Regions from separate parts of the Microbacterium aquilitoris genome, predicted to be linked through region 2. Evidence: predicted binding sites of a transcription regulator. Region 2 holds the regulator's gene; the other holds the start of a gene.
The links. The regulator HrcA, encoded in region 2, represses chaperone genes, less so after heat shock. The targets are predictions, from matches to a motif close to TTNGCACTCGNNNNNNNCGAGTGCNAA.
Positions count from the first base shown of each region.

Region 1 (9,744 bases), on a different contig from region 2:
GGGATCTCGGTCTCGTACGCCTTGTTGTCGGTGTCACCCGAGTCACCCTGCTCGAGGTTGATCGTGACGCCCTTGTCGGCCTTGTTGACCTCGTCGGCGGCGAACTCGGTGCCGGCGATCTCGGGCGGGCCGAGGAAGGCGAGGTTGCCGGTGACGGGCAGGGCCGTGCCGATCGTGTACGTGAGGTCCTTCGCCGGACCCTTGGAGGTGGACGCGTACTCCGGCGTGTAGGACGCGGGCGCTGCCTTGTCGCAGTCCACCGGGAAGTCTGCTTCAGCAGCAGGGGCGGCGGCGCTCGAGCCGGCGGGTGCGGGTGAGCCGGAACAACCGGCCAGGACCAGTGCGCTCGCGCCGATCAGGGCGAATGCGCCCATGACCTTTGCCGTGCGCGATCGGGTGAGAACGCTCATTGTGCTCCTTGCTGTGGTGACACGAGTCGGATCGGGTCCGGCCCGGTGTGATCAACCTAGCGGGGAGGTCGTCTCGCGAGTGTTGCCGTTCGTTAACGATGTGTAACGAGGTGGGCACGCTCCCATAACGGTCGGGAAAGCGGCATCCGATGCGTTTCAGACAGGGTCGGGAACGGCTGTCACGGCGCGCGTGCGCTGGCGACGCGAGGCCAGGAGCGAGTCGACGGCGAACACCGCGATCGCCACCCAGACGAGCCCGAATCCGATCCATCGCTCGAACGGCATGGGTTCGTGCAGGATGAGCACGCCCGTGAGGAACTGCATGATCGGCGCGATGAACTGCAGGATGCCGACCACGGTCAGCGACGTGCGTCGGGCTCCGGCGGAGAAGAAGAGGAGCGGGATCGCCGTGATGGCTCCGGCCAGGAGGAGCAGGATCGTGTGGCCGGTGCCCTCGCGCCCCATCGTGAGCCCCGACGTCACTCCGACCGCGACGAGCTGGATGACGGCGATCGGCACGAGCCAGAAGGACTCGAGCGTGAGGCCGCTGACGGCATCGACCGACGGTCCGATGCGCTTCTTCACCAGCCCGTAGGTCGCGAAGCTCGCGGCGAGGGTCAGGGCGATCCACGGCACGTTGCCGACCGCCACGATGATGACGACGACAGCCGCGGCGGCGATGCCGACGGCGGTCCACTGGGCGGGGCGCAAACGCTCCTTCAGCACGATCACGCCGAGGAGCACGGTGGCGATCGGGTTGATGAAGTAGCCGAGGCTCGTCTCGACGACGTGACCCGTCAGGGTGCCGATGAGGAAGACCTGCCAGTTGACGTAGATCAGGAGACCGGCGACGAGGGTCCAGAGCAGGAGCCGACGATCGCGGAGGATGACGCGCATCCGCCCCCAGCCGCGGGTGACCGCGATCAGCGCGACGCAGAAGACGAGGCTCAACACGATGCGCCAGCCGACGACCTCCCACGGCGTCGTTGGCGCAAGGCTGACGAAGTACAGCGGGAGGAAACCCCAGAGCATGTACGCCGAGAAGACGAAGATCCCCCCGAGGGACTTCTCGCGGGCGGTCTCCTCGGGTGTCATGAGTACGAGCCTACGACGGTCATGACAGCTTGTGCGTCACGGCGACTGCCGACGTTCGCGCGGATCCTGCCATCGGCACGGTGAAAGCACAGGGCCCGGATGCCGAAGCATCCGGGCCCTGTCGAAGGTGCTGCGTGTCAGCGGACGACGACCGCGAGGACGTCGCGAGCCGAGAGCACGAGGAACTCGTCGGCGCCGAACTTGACCTCGGTGCCGCCGTACTTGCTGTACAGGACGCGGTCGCCGACGGCGACGTCGAGCGGAACGCGGTTGCCGTTGTCGTCGATGCGGCCGGGGCCCACGGCCACGACCTCGCCCTCCTGGGGCTTCTCCTTGGCGGTGTCGGGGATGACCAGGCCACTTGCGGTGGTCTGCTCGGCCTCGACCTGCTTGATGACGATGCGGTCTTCGAGCGGCTTGATGGAAACCGACACGGTCTACCTCTTTCTTGCTGGTGGGGTCCTGCTTCAAGACTCATCAGCACTCGCTTGTCGAGAGTGCTAACGAAAGTCTAGGGCGCGGTTGGCACTCATGCAACGCGAGTGCCAACCGAGGTCCGGATGCCGCACGGCCTAGGCTGGCCGGATGGAACAGGCCGAGCTCACCGCCCTCCTGACCGCCCAGGGATTGCGCATGGTCGACGAGGTCGGACCCCTGGCATCCACCACCGAGGTCGCCGCCGCCGTCTCGCGTCTGCGCGCAGCCGGCCACTCCCCCGATCTCGTCTCGGCCGTCGTCGGCCAGGCCCACCTGCGGGTGCGCGCCGCGGCGAAGTTCGGCCCGTTCGCGGACCGCATGCTGTTCACCCGGGCGGGTCTCGAGCAGGCCACGCGGCTCGAAGTGGCCGCGCGTCACGCGGGGCGGTTCCGGGATGCCGGTGCGCACCGCGTCGCGGACCTCGGCTGCGGCATCGGGGGCGACGCGCTGGGGCTCGCGGGCATCGGTCTGGACGTGCTCGCGGTCGACGCGGACGAGACGACGGCCGCGCTCGCGGCGTACAACCTCGCCCCCTTCGGCGAATCGGTCACCGTGCGGCACGGCCGTGCCGAGGAGACCGACGTCGACGGGTGGGATGCGGTCTGGCTCGACCCGGCCCGGCGCACCGCCGGCCATTCCGAGACCTCGCGCACGGCGCCCGAGGACTGGTCGCCGTCGCTGGACTGGGCCTTCGACCTCGCAGGACGGATGCCTGTGGGCATCAAGCTCGGTCCCGGACTCGACCGCGACCTCATCCCCGACGACGTCGAAGCGCAGTGGATCAGCGTCGACGGCTCGACGGTCGAGCTCGTGCTCTGGTCGGGATCGCTGCGCCGCGAGGGCGTCCGCCGGTCGGCGCTCGTGCTGCGCGGCGGCAGCGCCGCAGAGCTCACCGCGCCCGGCGACACCGACGACGAGCCCGTCCGCGACCTCGGTGCGTTCGTCCACGAGCCCGAGGGCGCCGTCATCCGCGCGCGCCTCATCGGCGAGGTCGCACGGAGCCTCGACGCCGGCATGCTCGGCGGCGGCATCGCGTACCTCACCTCCGACACCCCGCTCACGAACCCGTTCGTCCAATCGTTCCGGGTGCGCGAGACCCTCCCTCTCAAGACCGGCGCGATCGATGCGGCGCTTCGGAAGGCCGACATCGGCACGCTCGAGATCAAGAAGCGCGGCGTCGACGTCGACCCGGCTCAGTTCCGGCGCAAGCTCACGCTGCGGGGCGCGGCATCCGCCACCCTCATCCTCACGCGGATGGGCGAGGGGCGGGACGCGAAGCGGGTCGCGATACTGGCCGACCGGGTCTGACTCAGCCGACCAGGGCGCCCTGCGTTCCGGCCCACCACAGCCACCCGGCGCTGTACAGCAGCGACGCGATGCTGAGCCCGAGACCCCAGTAGGCGGCCTCGCGCTTCTCCCACGGCCGGCGGAGGGCGAGGATCGCGAGGACGACGCCGATCATCCCGACCGGGAAGCCCCAGCCGACGAAGCACGCGAGGACGAGACCGAGCGCGCCGAACAGCAGCGACCAGCCCGCGCTCCGCGGCAGCACCGGCGTCGGCGGGATCCACCGCACGTCGGGCGAGGCTTCCTCGTCGGGGTCCGGGTGCACGGCGAGGGGCGGCGCGACGGGGAGCGGCTGGGTCAGCTCGCGCCGGAACCCGCCGCGGTGCGCCCCCGGGAGCGCGGAATCGGTCGGCGCGGACGCGACGTCGACGGACGGCGGCTCGACGACCGGACCCTGAGCTGAAGAGACGGGGCCTCGTGACGGGGAGGCGGGGGGCGGCATCCGCTCGTCGGTCATGAGGACGTCGCCACCTGGATCGTCGTGACCGGCAGCGTGGAGTCGGCGCCGAAGGCGAGGGTCGAGGCCGGGCGGCCGCTCATGATCAGCTCCGAGGCGAGAGCGGCGATCATCGCGCCGTTGTCGGTGCAGAGCGAGAGAGGCGGGATGCGGACGGCGACCCCGGCGGCCTCGGCGCGCTCGAGGGCGACGTCGCGCAGACGCTTGTTCGCGATGACGCCACCGCCGAGCAGGAGGCGCGGCACGCCGTGGCGGGCGCAGGCGTCGAGGGCCTTCGTGACGAGGACGTCGACGACCGCTTCGCGGAAGGATGCCGCGACGTCGGGCACCGACACCGGTTGCCCCGTCGCCTCGTGCTGTTCGACCCAGCGCGCGACGGCGGTCTTGAGCCCCGAGAACGAGAAGTCGTATCGGTGCTCGGCCATGTCGGAGGCCCGGGACATGCCGCGCGGGAACCGGATGGCGTTCGGGTCCCCGGTGGACGCTGCGCGATCGATCTCGGGTCCGCCGGGGTAGGGCAGACCGAGGATGCGGGCGATCTTGTCGAAGGCCTCGCCGGCGGCGTCGTCCATCGTCTCGCCGAGGAGCTCGACGTCCGAGACGAGGTCGCGGACGAGCAGGAGCGACGTGTGTCCGCCGCTGACGAGCAGGGCGACGGTCGGATACTCGACCTCGTCGCCGGTCAGGATGTCGGCGGCGATGTGGCCGACGAGGTGGTTCACGGCATAGAGCGGCCTGCCGAGGCTGACGGCGAGGGCCTTCGCCGCGCCGACGCCGACCATGAGCGCACCGGCGAGACCGGGACCGCTCGTGACGGCGACCGCGTCGATGTCGGCGAGGGTCACCTGCGCCTCGGCGAGCGCCGCCTCGATGGCGGGCTGCAGGGCCTCGAGGTGGGCGCGGGCGGCGACCTCGGGGACGACGCCGCCGTAGCGGGCATGCTCGTCCATCGAACTCGCGATCGTGTTGGACAGCAGGGTGCGGCCGCGGACGATGCCGATGCCGGTCTCGTCGCAGCTCGTCTCGATACCCAGGACGAGGGGTTCGCGCGTCATGTCAGCACCAGCCCTTCTCGGCCGTCGGCGCAGCCGTGGTCCGTGCCTCCCAGGCGACGAGGTTCAGCTGCATGACGACCGCGTCGACATCGTCGGGCTGGTAGTACCGGGGGCGGCGGCCGACCTCGACGAAGCCCTCCGACAGGTACAGCGCCGTGGCGCCGGAGTTGTCGGCCCGCACCTCGAGGAACATCTCCCGCGCGCCGCGGCTGCGGGCGGTCGTCAGCAGCTCGCGCAGCAGCGCGCGCCCACGGCCGTGACCCCGCGCGTCGGCGGCGATCGCGATGGTCTGGATGTCGGCATCCGCTGCGCCCTGCACGGCCCGCACACCGCCGTAGCCGACGAGGCGACCGGCCTCGATGTCGACGACGTAGCGACCATGGGGCGAGGCGAGCTCGCCGGCCATGAGCGCATCGCTCCAGGCGTCGGTCGGGAACGAGGCGCGCTCGAGACGCATGATGTCGTCGAGGTCGTCGCCGGTGGCGGTGCGGAGGGTCACTGGCCGACCTTCTTCCGCGGGCCGGGCATGGTGACGTCGGGGGCGCGCAGGTACAGCGGCTCGCCGAGGTCCTCGACGCGGCCGGCGGCGACGGCGCGCGCCGCGACGAGGGCGACCATGGCGCCCGGGATGACCGTCGTGTCGCGGCGCTCGGCGCTGTGTTCGGCGAGGGCCGCGTCGATGTCGTCGCGCTTCACGAGCGTCGCCTCTGTGACGCGCATCGGCAGTCCGTCGTCGTCGATGCCGTCGTAGACCGTGAACGCGAACTCCTTGCGGCGCGCGTCGGTGACGACCGCGAAGCGGGGGACGTCGGCGAACGGGTCGGCGAGCAGCACGGCGAGGGCGGCGGCATCGTGGCTCCGCACCGGGACGACCGGGATGCCGCGTCCCAGGGCGAACGCGCGCGCCGCCGCGATCCCGACCCGAAGCCCCGTGAACGGGCCCGGGCCCATGCCCGCGGCGACGTGGGTCAGGGCGACGGCCTCGGGAGCACCCGTCGCACCGATGGGGCCGTGCGCGGCATCGGTCATCGCCGTCTCGAGCAGCGTGCCGATGATCTCAGCGTGACCGAGCGCGTCGGCACTGGCGGCATCCGCTCGCACCGCACCGTCGTCGTCGATCACGGCGACGGCCGTGCCGAGGGAGGTGTCGATGCCGAGGATCACAGGGTCAAGGGTATCCGGGCGGGCGGCGGCCGAGCGGCGTCAGGGGCGGCGCGTGACTGTCACGATGCGCGGAGCGGCGTCCTCGAGCTCGGCGGCGTAATGGCCGGTGGTGCCGCAGGCGTTGTCGACGCCGGTGCCGCTCCACCCGCGTTCGATCTCGAGCTCCCACCATGTGTCGACGAGCCCGTCGACCATGTCGCGCCCCCACTCGACGATCGTGACGGCGTTGTCGGGGTCGAGGCCGAGGTCGTCGAGCTCGGCGGGCGAACCGAGCCGGTAGGCGTCGACGTGCACGAGCGGCGGGCCGCCGACCTCGGACGGGTGCGTGCGCGCGATGACGAACGTGGGGCTCTGCACGGGACCGCGGATGCCGAGACCCGCACCGATCCCGCGGGTGAGGGTCGTCTTGCCCGCCCCGAGCGGACCGGTCAGCACGATCAGGTCGCCGGCGGTCAGGACGGCGCCGAGCTCGCGGCCGAGGGCCTCCATGTCGTCCGGCGAGGCGATCTCGCGACGCCCCTCGAACTGCTCGATGCCGGTCACGACCGTACCTCCCGTCGCGGGACGCGCGGGCCGATGCGCGTGACGATCTCGTAGTTGATGGTGCTCGCCGCGTCGGCCCAGTCGGTCGCGGACGGCACGCCCGTGGCCGGGTCGCCGAAGAGCACGGCCTCGTCGCCCACTTGCACGGGCTCGTCGCCCGCGTCGACGACGAACTGGTCCATCGCGATCCGGCCGGCGACGGGGAACGAGCGTCCACCGATCGAGACGGGACCCGCGCCGGATGCCGCGCGCGGCACGCCGTCGGCGTAACCGATCGAGATGAGCGCGAGCGTCGACTCGCGCTCGGTGCGGTGAAGGTAGCCGTACGAGACGCCCTGGCCCGCGGGCACCCGGCGGACGGCGGCGACGGACGCGCGGAGGGTCATGGCGGGGCGGAGACCGAGGTCGGCCGACGACCGGTCCTCGAACGGTGACAGCCCGTAGATCGCGACCCCCAGGCGGACGCAGCCCAGCCGCGCTTCGGGCAGGCCGATGGCGGCGTGCGAGGCGGCGATGTGGCGCAGCCGCGGCCGGAGACCGGCGGACTCGGCGGCGGCCTGGGCGACGGTGAAGCGCGAGAGCGCCGTGCGGTCGTCGTCGGACGACGTGTTGGAGAGGTGGCTGAAGATGCCGAGCACCTGGATGACGCCCTGACGCTCGTATTCCGCCGCTTCGGCGAAGACTGCGCCGTAGTCGGCGGGGGCGATGCCGTTGCGGCCGAGGCCCGTCTCGACCTTGAGCTGCACGGTCACCGGACGATCGGTCGACCCGGCGCGCGCGGCGGCGCGGAGCTGCTCGAGACTCGAGACGCCGAGCTCGATGTGCGCGGCGGCGGCGGCGGCGAAATCGGTGCCCGGCGCGTGCAGCCACGCGAGCACGGGCGCGTCGATCCCGGCATCCCGCAACTGGAGAGCCTCGGGGATGTCGGCGACCGCGAGACGCGCCGCTCCCCCGGCCAGCGCCGCACGACCGGAGCGCTCCGCGCCGTGACCGTACCCGTCGGCCTTGACCACGGCGATGACCTCGGACTCGGTGAGCCCTGCAAGGTGGCGGACGTTGTGTTCGATCGCGCCGACGTCGATCACCGCTTCGCGGGCGACGCCCTCCGGCATCCGGTGAGGGACGGGCATCCTGGTCATGCGCCGGACTCCGCGATCACGTACGCCGTCGCGAGTCCCGCGTCGTGCGAGAGCGACAGGTGGACGGTGGCGATTCCGCGGCTCGCGACCGTGGCTGCGGTCTCGCCGGACAGGGCGAAGACGGGGCGGCCCGAGGGCTCGGAGGCCACCTCGATGTCGGTCCAGTGCACGCCCTCGGATCCGCCGAGCGCCTTGATGAGCGCCTCCTTCGCGGCATAGCGAGCCGCGAGCGAGTGGGGCTTGAGGGTCTGCTCGGATGCCGTGAACAGCCGCGTCATGAGCTTCGGCGTGCGCTCGATCGAGCGCTCGAACCGCGGGATGTCGACGAGGTCGACACCGATTCCGATGATCATCCCGCCTCCTGTCGCCGCGCGCTACGGCATCAGATCAGGATATCGGGCGCAGCTCAGCCGACGGCGAGCCGCACGACGCGTTCGACGGCGTCGAGGCCGGGCGAGAGCTGCGCGTCCGAGCGGGCGTACGTCTCGCGGGAGCGGCCGTACGGGTCGACGACGTCGTCGTCGGTCGGGTCGACGGGCGGGAGGACGAGACCCCGCTGCCCGCCGAGGACGGCGAGCGCGCCGCGCAGCCGGTCGCGAGGGTCGTCGCCGGTTGCGCCGGCCCTGATCGCGTCGTCGGATGTCGCGGCGGCGAGGCGCTCGAACTCACGGATCGTGAACGCGACGCGGAGCTTCGCCGGGGCGAGCTCGACGATCGCGCGGCGGTGGTCGCGGTCCATCGCGAGGACGAGGTCGGGCTCGCGCAGCAGCGCCTCGGTGAGGTAGCGCGATCCGTGCCCCGCGATCTGCTCGGTGGGCACCCCGTGGGCGACGGCGAGCTCGACGGCATCGCGCGGCATCCGATCGCCCTGTCGGGCGCGCACACCGGCGCTCGTCGCGGCGACGCCGAGATCCCCGAGGCGGTGCTGCAGGACGAGAGCGGCGAGCGGCGACCGGCAGATGTTGCCCGTGCAGACGGTGAGGATCTGGATCACGCGGAGCCCTTCGAGACGGATGCCGCGGCTCATCCCGCGCCCTCTGCGTGGCGGAACGGGGTCCCGCGACGGGACGCGGACGGGCACCCGATACGGTAGGCCCGTGCAGGATCAGCTTAGCGACGGCGACCCGTCCCCCCTCGCGGACGCCGAGGCGCCCGATCCCGCGCTCGAAGCGGACTCGGGTGGGAAGCCGCACCGCCGCCGCGGCCGGCGCCGCCGCACCGACTGGCGGCTGGGGGGAACGGCCGTCCGCACGTGGAACGGCGGGCTGCTGATCGTCGCGCTCGTCAGTCTCGGCGCCGCCATCTTCGCGGGATCGCTCGTCACCCTGCTGTGGCGCTCCCCGTGGGCGCCGCTGGCGTCGACCGCGATCCTATGGGTCGGGATGGTCGCGCCGGTCGTTATCGCGTTCCGCTGGGGACGTCCGGCCGGGCTGCTGCGGTTCCGACCGGCCGACCTCGTCTACGCCCTCACGCTCGGTCTCGCACTGCGCGTCCTCGACGGCTGGGTGACGGATGCCGCGTCGCAGCCGTTCCCCCGCGCGACGCTCACGCCGTACTGGCTGTGGACCGATGCGGTCCCGGCGGGGCTCGTCGGGCCCGTCGTGGAGGAGTTCTTCTTCCGCACCGTCATCCTCGTCGCGGTCTATTCGCTGCTGCGCCGCCCCGTCGGCCGCGCGTCAGCGGCGATCGCCGCGGTCCTGGTCTCGACGGCGAGCTTCATCCTCATCCACGTCGTCGACGGGTCGCTTCCGCTCAGCGAGTCCATCTCGGTGGGCGCGGTCGGCCTCGTGTGCGCGACTCTCGTCGTCTTGACGGGACGCATCTGGGGTGCCGTGCTCGTGCACCTCGTCTACAACGTGACGATGCTGCTGCTGATCGCTGCCGGATCGGTCGTCGCGACCGGCCAGTGACGCCACCCGCCCGCGACCGGACCGCCTGTCAGGGGCGACCCATTCCGTAGTAGGTCCATCCGGCGGCGCGCCAGGCGGCCGGGTCGAAGGCGTTCCGACCATCCACGACGACGCGCCCTGCGGCGAGGCTCGCGGCGTGCTCGGGCG
Region 1 covers NZ_JAUZVT010000003.1:139,093-148,836, reverse strand. The annotation lists gene Q9S78_RS14240 (ABC transporter substrate-binding protein) at 1-410, opposite strand, end outside; gene rarD (EamA family transporter RarD) at 567-1,505, opposite strand; gene groES (co-chaperone GroES) at 1,643-1,939, opposite strand; gene Q9S78_RS14225 (THUMP-like domain-containing protein) at 2,091-3,290, shown strand; gene Q9S78_RS14220 (hypothetical protein) at 3,292-3,786, opposite strand; gene tsaD (tRNA (adenosine(37)-N6)-threonylcarbamoyltransferase complex transferase subunit TsaD) at 3,783-4,841, opposite strand; gene rimI (ribosomal protein S18-alanine N-acetyltransferase) at 4,843-5,340, opposite strand; gene tsaB (tRNA (adenosine(37)-N6)-threonylcarbamoyltransferase complex dimerization subunit type 1 TsaB) at 5,337-6,005, opposite strand; gene tsaE (tRNA (adenosine(37)-N6)-threonylcarbamoyltransferase complex ATPase subunit type 1 TsaE) at 6,045-6,548, opposite strand; gene alr (alanine racemase) at 6,545-7,660, opposite strand; gene Q9S78_RS14190 (holo-ACP synthase) at 7,684-8,040, opposite strand; gene Q9S78_RS14185 (arsenate reductase/protein-tyrosine-phosphatase family protein) at 8,094-8,714, opposite strand; gene Q9S78_RS14180 (CPBP family intramembrane glutamic endopeptidase) at 8,785-9,597, shown strand; gene Q9S78_RS14175 (UDP-glucose dehydrogenase family protein) at 9,626-9,744, opposite strand, start outside.
Region 1: a site for HrcA is predicted at 2,028-2,054, ahead of groES (co-chaperone GroES). Genes of this name have one in related genera too.

Region 2 (9,744 bases):
AACCCCAGCAGGTGGAGCAGGCCGTGCGTCGTGAGGAGGATGAGCTCGTCCATCGTGGTGTGCTTGGCCGCCTGGGCCTGGGTCTCGGCGACCTGGGGGCACAGCACGATGTCGCCGAGGAGTCCGGGAGGCGTCGGGGACTCCTCGGTTCCCGGGCGCAGCTCGTCCATCGGGAAGCTCAGGACATCGGTGGGGCCGGGCTCGTCCATCCACTGGACGTGCAGCGCCTCCATCGCCCCCTCGTCGACGAGGAGGATCGCCAGGTCGGCGTCGGGGCTGACGTGCAGCTCGGCGAAGTTGTTCTCGGTGAGGCGCAGCAGCACGGTCTCATCGACCTCGACGCCGGACTCGTTGGTGATCTCGATGGTCATGAACGTCCTCGCTTGGGCTGTCGGTCTCGGGGGCCGGCAGGGCGGAGCCCCGTCCGGCGCTCGGCGCGGTTCGCGAGTTCGCTCGCCTCGTCGCGCTCGCGTCGCGCCACGAGCTTCTCCTCGTCGTACGCGGTGTAGGCGTCGACGATCCGACCGACGAGCGTGTGGCGCACGACGTCGTCGCTCGTCAGACGCGAGAAGTGGATGTCATCGATGTCCTTGAGGACGCGGGTGACGAGTCGCAGCCCCGAGGCGCCCTGCGGCAGGTCGACCTGGGTGATGTCGCCGGTGACGACCATGCGCGTGCCGAACCCGAGGCGCGTGAGGAACATCTTCATCTGCTCGGGCGTCGTGTTCTGGGCCTCGTCGAGGACGACGAACGAGTCGTTGAGCGTGCGCCCGCGCATGTACGCGAGAGGGGCGACCTCGATCGTGCCCGACGCCATGAGCTTGGGAACGAGCTCGGGGTCCATCATCTCGTTCAGGGCGTCGTACAACGGGCGGAGGTAGGGGTCGATCTTGTCGGTCAGCGTGCCGGGGAGGAACCCGAGCCGCTCCCCCGCCTCGACGGCGGGACGGGTCAGGATGATGCGGCTGACCTCCTTGCGCTGCAGCGCCTGGACGGCCTTCGCCATCGCGAGGTAGGTCTTTCCGGTGCCGGCGGGGCCGATGCCGAAGACGATCGTGTTCTCCTCGATCGCGTCGACGTACTCCTTCTGGCCGCGCGTCTTGGGTCGGATGACCTTGCCGCGAGACGAGAGGATCGCTTCGCCGAGCACCTCGGACGGACGCATCCCGCTGTTCTCGCGGAGGATGCGGTTCGACTGCGTCACGTCGCTCGGGTCGAGGCCCTGGCCCGATCTCGCCATGCCGATCAGCTCGTCCACGAGCTCGTGGGCGCGCGCGACGGCGCCCTCGTCACCGGTCAGGGTGATCTCGTTGCCGCGGACGTGTACCTGCACGTCCGGGTGTTCGCGTTCCACGGTTCGCAGCAGACGGTCCTGCGGACCGAGCAGCTGCACCATGGCGACGCCGTCCGCGTATATGTGCGCGACGGTGGGTTCGGCGCTGTCAGCCACCGAGGCTCCCTTCCGTGAGCCCGCCGCCCAGCACGTGTGCATGGACGTGGAACACGGTCTGTCCGGCGTCGGGGCCGGTGTTGAACACGAGTCTGAAGTCGCCGCCGGCGTGTTCGGCGGCGACACTGTTCGCGAGGCCGACCAGCTCGGCCAGGAGGGCGGGGTCGCCCGCCGCGAGCTCGACCACGTCGCGGTAGTCCTCGGTCTTGGGGATCACGAGGAGATGGACGGGCGCCTGCGGGGCGATGTCGCGGATCGCGAACGCGTTGTCGGTCTCAGCGACGATCTCGGAGGGGATCTCACCCCGGAGGATGCGGGTGAACACCGATGGCTCGCTCATCCTCCCAGTCTACTCAGCGCCTTCGCGCGTCGGTCGGGTCCGGTTCACCAGCGGCCGAGGGCCGCATTGACGACGGCGAGGGCCGCCGGCCCCGCCGTCGAGGTGCGCAGCACGGTGTCGCCGAGCCGCACGAGCGTCGCACCCGCCGACTGCAGCAGGTCGAGTTCCTCGGGCGAGATGCCCCCTTCGGGTCCCACGACGAGGATCACGTCGCTCGCGTCGGCCGCGTCGATCTCGATGCGCGACAGCGCGACGGATGCCGTCGGCTCGAGCACCAGCATCCGTGCGTTCTGGGCGAGTGCCGCCAGTTGCCGCGTGGAGACCGGCTGGTGGAGTTCCGCCAGCCACGGCCGATGCGCCTGCTTCGCCGCCTCACGGGCGATCGTCTCCCAGCGTGCGACGCCCTTGGCGACCTTCGGACCCTCCCACCGCGAGACAGAGCGGGCCGCCTGCCACGGCATGATCGCGTCGACCCCGAGCTCCGTCGCCGCCTGGACGGCGAGCTCGTCGCGATCGCCCTTCGCGAGGGCCTGGACGAGGACGGTGCGCGGCGACGCCGCGGGAACCTCGGCGCGGGTGGAGACCTCGACCGAGACCTCTTTGGGCGCGGCGGCCGAGACCGTGCCGGTCAGCCACACGCCGCGGCCGTCACCCACCGTGACGTCCTCCCCCACCCGGATGCGACGGACGGCCGCGGCGTGGTGCGCCTCGGCCCCCGTCAGCCGGACGACATCGCCCGGGCCGGCGGCCCCGGCATCCTCGATCAGGAAGTGGAGGGCCACGATCAGCGCTTGAACTTGCCGCGGAGCTTGGAGAACAGACCCGGGTGGAACTCCGCCAGGTGAGGCGGGGCCGGACGCATCCGCTTCGCGAGCTCCTGCACGAGCGCCCGCGACTTCGGGTCGAGGTGCGAAGGCGTGACGACCTGCACGCCGATCCGGAGGTCGCCGCGCTGGTCGCCTCGGAGAGGCGTGATCCCCCGACCGCGGATGGTGAGCTCGTCGCCCGCCTGGACCCCGGAGCGGATGTCGAGGTCGACGGATCCGTCGAGGGATTCGATGGTCACACTCGTTCCCAGGATGGCATCGACCATCGAGACCTCGAGGGTGGCGAGCAGGTCGTCGCCGTCGCGGCTGAAGACGTCGTGCGGGGCGACGGTGACCTCGAGGTACAGGTCGCCGTTCGGGCCGCCGGCGGGACCGACCTCGCCGGACCCGGGGAGCTGGAGTCGAAGACCGGTCTCGACGCCGGCCGGGATGTCGATCGACACGGTGCGACGTGCACGCACACGGCCCTGGCCCTGACAGGTGGAGCAGGGGTACGGGATGGTCGTGCCGTAGCCCTGGCACGTGGTGCAGGGCTGCGAGGTGACGACGTTGCCGAGGAGGCTCCGGACCGTCCGCTGGATCTGGCCCGATCCGTGGCAGATGTCGCAGGTGACCGGCTGGGTGCCCGGCTGGCAGCACGAGCCCTGGCAGGTCTCGCAGAGGACCGCGGTGTCGACCTCGATGTCGCGGTGGACGCCGAAGACGACGTCGCCGAGGTCGAGGTCGACGCGTACGAGCGCATCCTGGCCCCGCTCGCGGCGTGACCGCGGACGGCCTGCGCGGGTTCCGCCGCCACCGCCGAAGAAGCTTTCGAAGATGTCGCTGAAACCGCCGAAGCCGGCACCTGCACCGGCTCCGCCGAAGCCGCCTCCGTCGCCGCCCATGTCGTAACGCTGGCGCTGGTCGGGGTCGCTCAACACGTCGTAGGCGTGCGTCACGAGCTTGAACTGCTCGGAGGCATCCTCCCCCGGGTTCACGTCCGGGTGCAGCTGGCGCGCCAGACGCCGGTAAGCCTTTTTGATCTCCTCAGGGCTCGCGTCGCGCGCGACACCCAGGACCTCGTAGTGGTCAGCCACAATCACCTCTCCGGCCCGCGGGCCGATTCGTTCAGCGCGACGTCTCGTCTTCTTCGAGCAACCGCGTCAGATAGTGCGCGACGGCGCGGACCGCCGCGAGATTCGTGGGGTAGTCCATGCGTGTGGGACCCAGCACGCCGACGCGGGCGTGGGACCCGCCGGCGTCGTAGTCGCCCGCGACGATGGATGCCTCGGACAGCCCGAACGGCTCGTTCTCGCGCCCGATGCTGGTCGCCAGCCCGCGGTCGTCGGCGACCATCTCCCCCATGAGCCGCAGCAGCGTCACCTGCTCCTCGATCGCCTCGAGGAGCGGGTAGATGCTGCCGCGGAAGTCGGATTCCCGGCGGGCGAGGGTCGCGGACCCCGCCATGACCATGCGGTCCTGGCGGAACTCGTCGAGCTCCTCGCCGATCGCGCGCAGCACGACGCGGCGGTTCTCCTCTCGCGGGACCGGCGTCTCGTCCTCGAGGATGCGCGCGATCGCCGCCGCGCCGTCTCGGACACTCTTGCCCGTGAGCAGCGACGCCATCGCGAGCTTGAGCTGCGCGGCCTCGTCGGCTGACGGCTCGGACGACAAGAGCACGACGCGCTGCGACACTCGGCCGGTGTCGGTCACGACGATGATGACGATCCGCGGCCCGCCGAGGTGCACGACCTCGACGTGCGAGACGTTCGCCCGCGCGAAGGACGGATACTGCACGATCGCGACCTGACCGGTCAGACGCGTCAGGGAGCGGACCGTCCGGACGAGCAGGTCGTCGAGGTCACCGGTGTCCTCGAGGAAGGCGCCGATCGCGGAGCGCTGCGCAGAGGTGAGGGGGCGGACGTCGGCGAGGTGGTCGACGAAGACGCGGTACCCCTTGTCGGTGGGTACACGGCCCGACGACGTGTGGGGCGCGGTGATCAGCTCTTCGTCTTCGAGGAGCGCCATGTCGTTGCGGATGGTCGCCGCGGAGACGCCGAACTGGTGACGGTCGACGATCGCTTTACTGCCGACCGGCTCGCGCGTGTCGACGTAGTCCTGGACGATCGCACGCAACACCTGAAGACCGCGTTCCGAGACCATCACCCCTCCTCCGCTGGCACTCTCGTTCTGGGAGTGCCAATTCTACCGCGCGAGAAGCGATCCGCTCGGATCACTCGGTGAGTGCGCGGACGACGGCGTCGGCCAGCAGCCGTCCGCGACGCGTCAGCACGATGCGTCCCCGCACGGCCGAGGCGCCGTCGACGAGTCCGTCGGCGATGAGGGATGCCACGTTCCGCCGCCCCGCGACGGTCGCCTCGTCGACCGCGACGCCGTCCACGATGCGCGAGCGCAGCAGGATGACCTCGAGGCGGCGGGCCTCGGCATCCGGTCGCTCCCGTCCCGCCGCCGGGGACTCCCCCAGCGCCAGGCGCTGCGCGTACGCGGCGGGGTGCTTGACGTTCCACCAGCGCAGCCCGCCGACGTGGCTGTGGGCACCGGGGCCGTAGCCCCACCAGTCCTGACCCCGCCAGTACGACAGGTTGTGGCGGGAGCGCTGGGCGGGAGTCGTCGACCAGTTCGAGACCTCGTACCAGCCGTAGCCGGCTGCCGCGAGCAGCTCGTCGGCGAGCTCGTACATGTCGGCCTGCAGATCGTCGTCGGGGGCGGGTACCTCGCCGCGGCGGATCTGACGCTCAAGCTTCGTTCCGTCCTCCACGATGAGCGCGTACGCCGAGATGTGATCAGGTGCGAGCGCGATCGCCGTCTCGAGCGAGGTGCGCCAGTCCTCGAGCGACTCCCCCGGCGCGCCGTAGATGAGATCGAGGCTGACCGCGAGCCCGGCCTTCCGCGCCGCCGCGACGGCCGTCGCGATGTTCGCGGGGTCGTGCGTGCGGTCGAGTGCCGCGAGGACGTGCGGCACGGACGACTGCATCCCGATCGAGAACCGTGTGACGCCGGCAGCGGCAAGGGTCTGCGCGACCTCATCGGTCAGCGTGTCGGGGTTCGCCTCGACCGTGACCTCGGCGCCGTCCGCGAGGCGGAAGGTTCCCCGGATGCCGTCGAGCATGCGCGCGAGGTCGCCCGGCGGAAGGAGCGTGGGGGTGCCACCGCCGAAGAACACGGTGCGGGCCGGACGCAGGGGTCCCTGTGCGGCGAGGACCTCACGGGACAGCGCGATCTCGTGGAGCACCTCGTCGGCGTACGCGTCCTGGCGTGCACCGCGCAGCTCGGTCGCGGTGTAGGTATTGAAGTCGCAGTACCCGCAGCGGACCCGGCAGAACGGCACGTGCAGGTACACGCCGAAGTCGACGGCGGGATCCACCGGCACGTCGTGCGGCAGCGCGCCGTCGGCGGGTGCGGGATCGCCGAGGGGAAGAGCAGAGCCCATCAGGAACCGGTGGCGTACATGGGCGACATCGCCTGCAGGTACCCCTGGAACAGCGCACGACGACGACGCTTCACGAGGGGACGCCACAGGCGGTAGAGCACGCCGGTCGGCTTGTCGAAGGCGCGGACCGTGAACCACACCTCGTCGTCGTCCCGCCACTCGAGCAGGAACGACTCCTCGCCGCTGACGACCGAGCCGCCGACGGTGCCGAGCGAGAACCCGACCCGCCGCGGCTCGTCGATCAGCGAGATGACGCGGAGCTCGGCATCCGCCCTCATCCCACCGACCCGGCCGTGGACGTGCGCGGTCGCGCCGGCGCCGACGAACGGCGTGCCGTCCGCATCGAAGCGCTGCTCATCGTCCAGCCTGCTCGGCTGGACGGCGTTGCCGTCGGCGTCGAACCCGACACCCGAGTACATGGGTCCGGATGCCGGGCGCACATCTTCGACGCGCAATCCCGCACCTCGCTGGGCACCCCACCCCAGGAGCTGCTCGGTCGAGGTGACGAAGCGGCTCTCGCCGCTGCCGAGACGCCACGACGCCTCCGCCGGGGTCGTACCCTTCGGCGGATAGCCCATGAGGTCGGGTGCCTGCGTGGCCCCGACGGCGGCGTAGTCGACGGTTCCTGCCTGGAAACTCCCGCGGCGCATCGTGTCAGCCTACTTCTTGTCCTTGCCCTCGACATCGCCCGAGAGGGCGGCGATGAACGCCTCCTGGGGGACCTCGACGCGGCCGACCATCTTCATGCGCTTCTTGCCCTCTTTCTGCTTCTCGAGCAGCTTGCGCTTACGACTGATGTCACCGCCGTAGCACTTGGCGAGGACGTCCTTGCGGATCGCGCTGATGTTCTCGCGGGCGATGATCCGGGCACCGATGGCGGCCTGGATCGGCACCTCGAACTGCTGGCGCGGGATGAGCTTGCGCAGACGCTCGGTCATCAGCGTGCCGTAGGCGTAAGCCTTCTCGCGGTGCACGATCGAGCTGAACGCGTCGACCTTCTCACCCTGCAGGAGGATGTCGACCTTCACGAGGTCGGCGGTCTGCGAGCCCGCCGGCTCGTAGTCGAGGCTCGCATATCCCTGCGTCTTCGACTTCAGGTGGTCGAAGAAGTCGAACACGATCTCGCCGAGCGGCATGTTGTAGCGGAGCTCGACGCGGTCCTCGCTGAGGTAGTCCATGCCGAGGAGCGTGCCGCGACGCGACTGGCAGAGCTCCATGACCGTGCCGACGTAGTCCTTCGGCAACAGGATGCCGACCTTGACCACCGGCTCGGACACCTCGGCGACGCGGCCGTCCGGGTACTCGGACGGGTTCGTCACCGTGACCGTCTCGTTGGTGTCGGTCGTGACCGTGTAGGTCACTGAGGGCGCCGTGGTGATGAGATCGAGGTCGAACTCCCGCGAGAGGCGCTCGGTGATGATCTCGAGGTGCAGCAGTCCGAGGAACCCGCAGCGGAAGCCGAAGCCGAGGGCCACGGAGGTCTCGGGCTCGTACTGCAGCGAGGCGTCAGAGAGCTTCAGCTTGTCGAGTGCCTCGCGGAGCACGGCGTAATCGCTGCCGTCGATCGGGTAGATCCCCGAGAACACCATCGGCTTCGGGTCGGTGTAGCCGGCAAGCGCGTCGGTCGCGGGCTTGCGGTGGTTCGTGATCGTGTCGCCGACCTTGGACTGGCGGACATCCTTCACGCCCGTGATCAGGTAGCCGACCTCGCCGACGCCCAGTCCCTTGGTGGGGACCGGCTCCGGGCTCGACACACCGATCTCGAGGAGGTCGTGGGCAGCGCGCGTCGACATCATCTGGATCCGCTCCCGCGGCTCGAGCTTGCCGTCGATCATGCGGACGTAGGTGACGACGCCGCGGTAGGCGTCGTAGACCGAGTCGAAGATCATGGCGCGGGCCGGCGCGTCGGCGTCGCCCTTCGGTGCCGGGATGCGCTCGACGATGCGGTCGAGCAGCTCCTCGACGCCGATGCCCGTCTTGCCGCTGACCTTGAGCACGTCCGCGGGGTCGCCGCCGATGAGGTTCGCGAGCTCAGCCGCGTACTTCTCCGGGTCGGCCGCGGGCAGGTCGATCTTGTTGAGGACCGGGATGATCTCGAGGTCGTTCTCGAGCGCCAGGTACAGGTTCGCGAGCGTCTGCGCTTCGATGCCCTGCGCCGCGTCGACGAGGAGGATCGCTCCCTCGCACGCCGCGAGCGACCGGCTGACCTCGTACGTGAAGTCGACGTGACCGGGGGTGTCGATCATGTTGAGCGCGAACGTGCCCGCATCGGTGGCCCACGGCATCCGGACCGCCTGGCTCTTGATCGTGATGCCGCGCTCGCGCTCGATGTCCATGCGATCGAGGTACTGGGCGCGCATGTCGCGGTCCGAGACCACGCCGGTGATCTGCAGCATGCGATCGGCCAGCGTGGACTTGCCGTGGTCGATGTGGGCGATGATGCAGAAGTTGCGAAGCTGCGCGGGCGGCGTGGCCGCGGGCTGCAGGGGCGTGAGTGCGCGGGGTGACATGACCAGGCGAGTCTACCGGCGACCGGCTGCGCAGCGTCCCGGCCGACCGGGCACAATAACCGCTCGTCTCGTCGACACGCCAGCGCACCGACGCATGAGAAAGAGTTAACCGATCTGACCCTTGCGAGGGTCGCACCACCGCACGAATGCTCAGTGTGGCGGTCGGTTCCTGCGCGATAAGCCCCGCGCCCGCGCCGCCTCGGGAGAACCCACCGTGTCGCACCCACCTGCCCCCGTGCCCGCCGCGCATCCGGTTCTCCGCCGGACCTGCGCCCTGCTGACGGCCGCGACCGTGACGGTCGGAGGGCTCGCCCTCGCCCCGTCGGTCGCCACCGCCGCCGTATCGGCCGATTCGCCCATCGTGATCTCCGAGGTCTACGGCGGCGGCGGCAACAGCGGAGCCGCGTTCAACCGCGACTTCATCGAACTCGCCAACACCGGTGACGAGACCGTCGATCTGAGCGGGTACAGCGTCCAGTACGCCTCCGCCACCGGCGGCTCGTGGCAGGTGACGAAGCTCGGCGACGTCGACCTGCCCGCCGGCGAGAACCTGCTGATCGGCGAGGCACCGGGCAGCAACACCTCCCTCCCCGGCTTCGACGCCGATGTCGAGGGGACCATCTCGATGAGCGGCAGCGGAGCCAAGGTCGCCCTCGTCGCGAACGACACGGCGCTCACGGGCAGCACCGGCATCGCCACTCTCGACCAGGTCGTCGACCTCGTCGGGTGGGGAACGACGGCCACGGCCTTCGCCGGTTCGGCGCCCGCACCCGGGACCGCGAACGCGACGAGCGTCTCGCGCGACGACGAGAACTCGAACACCGCCGACAACGCAGCGGACTTCACGGCCGGCGCTCCCACCCCCACCGGCCTCGGCGCCGATGTCGACCCCGACCCCGAGCCCGAGCCGCAGGCGGCGACGATCGCAGAGATCCAGGGCACGACGGATGCCTCGCCCGTGGCCGGCCGCACCGTCACCACGACCGGGGTCGTCACGGCCCACTACCCCTCCGGCGGATACAACGGCTACGTCATCCAGACGGCCGGCACCGGCGGCGCGCTGGACCTCGCCGCACACACGGCCTCCGACGCCGTCTTCGTCTACGCGCCCGGAGCGACCGGCGAGGTCGCCCTCGGCGACACCGTGACGGTCACCGGCGTCGTCTCGGAGTTCAACGGCCTCACCG
Region 2 covers NZ_JAUZVT010000002.1:1,128,826-1,138,569, forward strand. The annotation lists gene ybeY (rRNA maturation RNase YbeY) at 1-371, opposite strand, end outside; gene Q9S78_RS12370 (PhoH family protein) at 368-1,492, opposite strand; gene Q9S78_RS12375 (histidine triad nucleotide-binding protein) at 1,443-1,790, opposite strand; gene Q9S78_RS12380 (16S rRNA (uracil(1498)-N(3))-methyltransferase) at 1,835-2,572, opposite strand; gene dnaJ (molecular chaperone DnaJ) at 2,575-3,693, opposite strand; gene hrcA (heat-inducible transcriptional repressor HrcA) at 3,725-4,759, opposite strand; gene hemW (radical SAM family heme chaperone HemW) at 4,830-6,047, opposite strand; gene Q9S78_RS12400 (DUF1990 domain-containing protein) at 6,047-6,697, opposite strand; gene lepA (translation elongation factor 4) at 6,707-8,557, opposite strand; gene Q9S78_RS12410 (ExeM/NucH family extracellular endonuclease) at 8,793-9,744, shown strand, end outside.